DNA from 2 places in the Cellulosimicrobium sp. MI9406 genome. Region 2 is predicted to be linked to the other one. Evidence: riboswitches for the same ligand, from Rfam matches in the RefSeq annotation. Region 2 holds a riboswitch; the other holds the start of a gene.
The links. Region 2 has a riboswitch for S-adenosylmethionine ahead of MT994_RS07495 (ABC transporter substrate-binding protein). Riboswitches for the same ligand answer to the same signal wherever they lie in the genome.
Positions count from the first base shown of each region.

Region 1: linked by a shared signal. The riboswitch ahead of MT994_RS00810 (hypothetical protein) and the one ahead of MT994_RS07495 (ABC transporter substrate-binding protein) in region 2 are both predicted to bind S-adenosylmethionine.

Region 1 is NZ_JALIZI010000001.1:178,774-182,172, forward strand. Features, by position in the region: gene MT994_RS00805 (NERD domain-containing protein) at 1-755, opposite strand, end outside; gene MT994_RS00810 (hypothetical protein) at 821-1,420, opposite strand; SAM riboswitch class IV at 1,493-1,610, opposite strand; gene MT994_RS00815 (hypothetical protein) at 1,839-2,003, opposite strand; gene MT994_RS00820 (ubiquinone biosynthesis protein UbiD) at 2,130-3,392, shown strand.
Region 2 is NZ_JALIZI010000003.1:415,582-418,980, forward strand. Features, by position in the region: gene MT994_RS07495 (ABC transporter substrate-binding protein) at 1-1,338, opposite strand, end outside; SAM riboswitch class IV at 1,443-1,556, opposite strand; gene MT994_RS07500 (LLM class flavin-dependent oxidoreductase) at 1,734-2,831, opposite strand; gene MT994_RS07505 (LLM class flavin-dependent oxidoreductase) at 2,962-3,399, opposite strand, start outside.

The DNA.
Region 1 (3,399 bases), on a different contig from region 2:
TCGCCGGCTCGCGCTCGCCGTCGCGCCTGTTCGAGAGCGAGCCACGTCTTGCCACACCCCGCGCCGCCGACGACGCGCATCCGGTGCACCTCCGAGAGCGCGTCGAGCGTGCGGGACTGGTCGCGGGTCATCTGCTCGAGCCGCGTCTCGTGCTGCGCCGCGAGCGCCAGGTGCTCCGCCTGGCTGGGAAAGCCCCCGGTGAGCGACTCGACGAGGTCGGGGACGTCGTCGAGGGCGAGCGGCGCGTGCCCCTGGCCGTGGCGCTCGATCGCGTGCTTGACGCGGTCGGCCACGCCGAGCGGCCGCTCCAGGTCCGTGCGGTCGACGAGCATGTCTCGCGGCAGGTCGAGCGACGACCAGTCGGCCGGCACGTACCGGTGCGGCAGAGCGACGAGGTGCGCGGTGCGCGCCCCGCCGGCCCAGAGGCCGCGACGACGCAGCAGCGCCTGGAGCGCGTGCCGGGCCCCCTGCACCTGACGGACCGGGTCGATGCGGTGCCTACGGTCGCCGCTGCCCTGGTACCACGCGCCCTCGTGCCGGTCGACGTAACCGCCCTTGACCTCGATCGCCGCGATCCCGACTCCCGGCCACGCGACGAGCACGTCGATCTCGTACTCGTGCTCGTCCTCCTGGAGGTGCAGGCCGTGGACGACGACCGCGTCGTCCGGCAGCTGCGCGACGAGCGCCTCCCACACGGCGCGCTCTGCGCCGCCGTCGTCGGGAAACGTCGGGTCGGGGGGATACGCGTGCGGCATGACCTGTTCGTACCGCACCGGCCCGATGCCGTCACGGGTGCCGGCGGGACGGTGCGCCACCCTCATCAGATTTCACCCGCCTTCGCGGAGGCGACCACGCTTGCGGGATGCACGGCACGCACCCACGCGAGGTAGGCCGCGCGGCGGGCGGCGTCGTCGAAGCTGCCGTGGGCTGCCCAGTGGTCGTGCCAGGTGAAGAGGCGCTCGGGCCGCGAACGCATCGCGTCCTCGATGATGCCGTCCTGGACCGTCCGCCGGCCCCAGTACGGCGCGCTCGGGTCGAGCCGGAGGACGGGGAGACCCGTGGCGCGCGCCAGGCGCCACCGCTCGGGAAAGACCAGCGTCACGTAGGCGCGCATCCGTGGCTTCATCGGGTCGTCCTGGTGGCGCGGCGCGAGCGACGGCACGCCCAGTGCCGAGGTGAGACGCGAGTCGACGGCGAGGCAGTCCGCGCACACGGAACGCTGCACCCGCAAGGTCCCGTGGGAGTACGAACTACCCCGCAGGCACACCTGGCACAGGGTCAGTCCGGCGCCGACGGCGCACGCGCGGGACGGCGTCGGGCGGGGGACGCCGGTGTGGACGGGGCAGATCAGCCCTCCGTCGGCGGTGAGGAGGACGCGGCACGCCTCGTCGGTGCGGACCCAGTGGGTGAGGACGGACATCGGTACAGCCCTTCGTTCAGGGCCGACGACCGGTCGGCGCGCACCGTCGCGGTGCGGCCGAGGCGGACGTCGACCTCGCACTTCCCTCGGCCGGTCGGCCGGGGGCCGGTCTTCCTCCTGGGGCACCGTGCGCGAGGGGCGCGGTTGCCGGACCAGCACGCGGAGGGCGTATCGCTGGACACTCGTGACCTGGGCAGATGTCTACCTCATCCGCCGACGGACAGCAAGAACGCTCCTCGTGTCCGCCGGGCTCCGCGCCCTCGGAGCGGTGCCGAACCCAGGTCGCCTCGCAGCACCCGCTCCCCAGCCGCGCAAGGCGCGTCCGGCACAGGGTCGTCTCGGCGGGAACGGGGTGAGGTCTCTGATGGGCAGGAACTGCTCGGCCAAGGGGCCGGCGGAGTCGCCCGGTGGCGCGCCCTTAGCGGCCGTCCAACAACCCGATCGCGACGCCGACCACCAGCACCGCCACGATGACGACGACGCACCACAGCACCCCGACGAGCCCAGGCCGGGGCCCGTCGGGCCGTCCACCGTCGTCGGGCGGCCTGTCCTCGCGCCGCGGGTCGTCAGGCTGTCGGTCCATACCGCCAGGACACCACGCGGGCCGCGGGCGAGCGCGGGCAGGGAGCGGCCGGACCCCGCCGACGCGCGAGCCCCGGCACCGCTCCGTAGTCTCGCGGGATCCCTGGTTCCGGCGAAAGGTGACCCCATGACCGACGCCCCGACCCCTCCCCCGGCGACGGGCCGCATCGTGCTCCTCGGCGCGACGGGCTACACGGGCACGCTCGTCGCGCACGAGCTCGTGGCCCGCGGCGCGAGGCCCGTGCTCGCGGGTCGGTCCCAGGACCGGTTGGAGGCGCTCGCCGCCGACCTCGCCGCGGAGACACCGACCGCGACCGCACGGACCGCGGCGGCACCGTCCGCGACGGCACCGTCCGCGGCCCGTCACCGCGCCGAGCCCGCGGGCTCGCGCGAGGCCGGGAGCCCGCCGTCGGGCACCGCTGCGCGCACGCCGCTCGAGACCGCGGTCGCGGACGTCGACGACGCGCGGACCGTGCGTGCGCTGGTCGAACCGGGCGACGTGCTGATCTCGACGGTCGGCCCGTTCGGGCGGCACGGCGGCCCGGCGGTCGAGGCCGCGATCGAGGCGGGCGCGGTGTACCTCGACTCGACGGGCGAGCCAGCGTTCATCCGGCGCGTGTTCGACGAGCTCGGGCCGCGCGCCCGGCGCACGGGTGCGGCGCTGCTCACGGCGTTCGGCCACGACTGGGTGCCCGGCAACCTCTCGGGGGCGCTCGCGCTCCAGGAGGAGGGCGCCGACGCGGTGCGCCTGGAGATCGGCTACTTCCCCACCGGCGGCGGCGTGAGCGGCGGCACGCGCGTGAGCGCGCTGGAGACGGCGCTCGAGCCGTCGTACGCGTGGCGCGACGGCGGTCTCCGGAGCGAGCGCATCGCGGCGCGCGTCGTCACGTTCGACGTCGGCCCCGGCCGGCGCGTGCGGGGCGTCACCGCGGGCGGCACCGAGCCGTTCACGCTCCCCGGGCTCGAGCGGGGGCTGCGCGACGTCGAGGTGGCGCTGGGCGTGTCCGGTCCCGCGGTGCGGCTCGCGCCGGTGGCGACGGCGGTCGCGACGGCCGCGCTGCGCGTCCCCGGGCTCGGCGACGGCCTGCGGCGGCTCGCCCGCTCGCGCAGCGGGTCGAGCGGCGGGCCGGACGAGGCAGCCCGCGCGGCGTCGCGCACGCACGTGCTCGCGGTCGCACGCGATGCCGAGGGCAAGGTGCTGCGCCGGGCCCGACTCGACGGTCCCGACGCGTACGACCTCACGGCCCACTACCTCGCGTGGGGCGCGACCCGAGCAGCGGCCGGCGAGACGAACGGGACGGGAGCGCTAGGCCCGGTCCAGGCGTTCGGCCTCCAGCCGCTGCTGGCCGCGGCCCGCGCCGCCGACACGACGGTGACCACCAACCGCTGACCACCAC
Region 2 (3,399 bases):
CGTGAGGTTGTAGTAGTCGAAGTCGAAGTCGCCGCTCTCCTTGATCGCCTGCGACTCGGCGACGGTCACGTGCTGGAGCTGGAGGTCCACGCCGATCTGCGCGAGCTGCTGCTGGACGAGCTCGAGCGGCTCCGGCACCTGCCAGAACGTCACGGTCGTGGAGAGCTTCTGGCCGTCCTTCTCCCGCACGCCGTCGGCGCCCTCGACCCAGCCCGCGTCGTCGAGGATCTTCTTCGCGCCCTCGGGGTCGTAGGCGAGCTCGTCCGCGACGCTCTCGTAGAGCGGGGTCGAGTGCGACAGGACGCTCGTGGCCGACTCGTCCTGCGCGCTGAGCACGGTGTCCGCGATCTGCTCGCGGTCGATGCCCTGGAGGATCGCCGTCCGCACGGCCTCGTCGCCCGCGAGCGGGCTCGACTCGTTGGGGAAGAGGTTGAACACGACGCCCGGGTTGGCGCGGTACTCGAGCCAGAACCCGTTCCCGTCGAACTGCGGCAGGTCGACGGTCGAGATCGCGGCCGTGGCGTCGATCTGCCCGGACTGCAGGCTGCCGCTGCGCACGCTCGCCTCGGGGATGACCTTGAACGTCACCGTGTCGAGGTAGGCCTCGCCCTGGTGGTCGCTCGCCTCCGAGCCCCACGCGTAGCCCGCGACCTTCTCGAGCACGATCTCCTGGTCCTGCGTGTACGACTTCACGGAGAACGGGCCGGAGCCGACGAACTTCCCGGCGCAGCGGTCCTCGACGCTCAGGTCGGCCGAGGACGGGGCGAGGAGGCCGAGCGAGAACGTCGACGTCGCCTGGAGGAACTGCGCGCTCGGCTCCGCGAAGTCCACCGTGAGGGTCTGCGGGTCGGTGACGGTCGTGCCCTCGTAGCCGACGAGGTACTGCGACCCGAGCGACGCCGTCGCGCCGAGCGCGACGATCGCGTCGAAGTTCGTCTTCACCGACTCGGCGTCGATCGGCGTGCCGTCGGCGTACGTCGCGTCGTCGCGCAGGTGGAACGTGTAGCTCGACGCGTCGTCGTTCACCTCCCAGCTCTCCGCGAGCCACGGCAGGATCTCGCCCGACTCCGGGTCCTGCGCCGTGAGCGACGCGACCGTCTGGCGGGCCGCCGCGATGGCGTCGTTGTTGCCGACCTGCTGCGGGTCGATGCAGTGCGAGTCGACCGTGAGGGCGAACGTCAGGTCGCCGCCCGCCACGGGCTCGCCGGACGGGCTGGGCGACCCGTCGCCGTCGGACGCGCCGGAGCCGCCGCCCGCGCACGCGCTGAGCAGGAGGCCCGTCGCGGCGGCCGCCGCGGCGACGGTCAGGGACCGGCGTCGGTGAGGTGTGGGGATCATGTCGTGCTGCTCTCCTCGTGTGCCGGCTGAGGACCGGCGGTCGTCCGGCGCCGGTGGTCGACCGCGCCGGGCTCAGGGCCGGCGCGGCGGGGGAACCCACCGGGGTGCCGTGCTTACCGCGCGGCGGGAGCCACGCGGTCAGGTCGTTCCCGGAGCACCCCGTCACGTCGAAGGGTTGCTGGTCAGCGAGCCGGGCCTGCGTGCTGACGCTCGTCACCTGGGAGCAGGAAAGACAATCTCGACCAGGTGAGTCAAGTATCGAGACGGCCGTCCCGCCAGACGAACGGTTGTTTCCTGCTCCGCGTCGTCGTGACCCGTCGCCGGGGCTGCCACGAGCACGGCGAGGACCCGCCTCGCCGGGCGAGACGGGCCCCTCCCTCCGGTCCGGCGATCGCTCAGGCCGCGGTGAACCCCGCCGCGCGGCGGGTGTCGGCCGGGCTCCACAGGTCCGTCTTCACCTCGGCCTGCACGACGGGCACGACCTCCTCCGCGAACCGGCGCAGCACGTCCTCCTGCTGCGCCGCGGGGATCAGGTGGTTCACCGAGACGGACTGCAGGTCGTGCCGGTACGAGGCGTGGTAGTCGAGGATCTTCTCCGCCACGCGCTCCGGCGACCCCACGAGCGCGGGCCCGCGCTCGACGGCGTCCTCGACCGTCCGGAAGCTCGGTGCCTTCCCGACGGCGTCCGGCCCGTACCCCCGGCGCGCCGCCGCCGCGACCTGGCCCTCGTAGATCGGGCGGTACTGCTCGATCGCCTCCTCCGTCGTGTCGGCGAGGAACAGCCCGCCCGAGCCCGACCCGACGTACCCGTACGCCGGGTCGTGCCCGTGCGCCGCGTACTGCTCGCGGTAGCGGTCGATGAGCACCTGGTAGTTCTCGCGCGGCTGCAACGCGTTGGCGCTGACGATCGGGTCCCCGTACCGGGCCGCGAGGTCGACCGCGAAGCGCGACGTCGCCGACCCGTGCCAGATCCGGAACGGCCCGGCGAACGGTCGCGGCAGCGTCGTCGCGTGCTCCAGCGCGTGGCGGTGCCGCCCGCTCCAGCTGACGTCCTCCTCCGACAGCAGCAGGCGCAGCAGCTGGTAGTTCTCCTGGAGGTACTCGTACTGCTTGTCGATGTCCAGCCCGAGCAGCGGGTACTGCAGCACCTCGTTGCCCTTGCCGATGACGATCTCCAGCCGCCCGCGGCTCAGCTGGTCGACCGTCGCGAGGTCCTCGGCGACGCGGATCGGGTCGAGCAGCGACAGCACGGTGACGCCCGTGCTCAGCAGGATGCGCGACGTCCGCGCCGCGACCGCGCCGAGGATCACCGTCGGCGCCGACGACAGCACCTCTCCGGCGTGCCGCTCCCCCACCGCGAACGAGTCGAACCCGAGCTCCTCCGCCAGCACCGCCGTCTCCACGACCCGGTTCAACCGGTCGGACGGCGCGACCGCCTCCCCGGTCACGGGGTGGGGCGGGTTGAACACGATGTCGAGTACCTGGAACCGCACGTCCTTCTCCTTGTTGTTCGTCGTCGTCCGGGGGCCGGTACCGGCGCGTTCGGCAGCTCCGGTCGTGTTCGGCACACGCAGGTGCCGAACCCGACCGGAGCTGCCGACCCGGGGCGGGGTTGCCGATCTGTCAGGCCGCGGCGGCCTCGGCGGCGGCGGCGTCGCGCTTCGCGACGTCCTCGCGAACGAGCGGGATGACGTAGCGACCGAAGTCGACCGCGTCGTCCAGCAGGTCGTAGCCGCGCGCGGAGATGACGCGGACGCCGAGGTCGTAGTACGCGAGCAGCGCCTCGGCGACCTGCTCGGGCGTGCCGACGAGCGCGTTGGAGTTGCCGGCGCCGCCGGTGGCCTTCGCGGTCGCGGTCCACAGCGCGGTGTCGAAGCGCTCGCCCTGGGCGGCGATCTCGAGCAGGCGCTGGGAACCCGCGTTCTCGGGCTTGTCGATCGGGTGCCGACGGCTGAGCTGGCCCCCCGCGGCGGCCTTGCGCGCCTCGATCCGGTCGAGGATGCGGTGCGCCTTCTCCCAGGCGAGCTCCTCGGTCGGCGCGACGATCGGCCGGAACGCGGC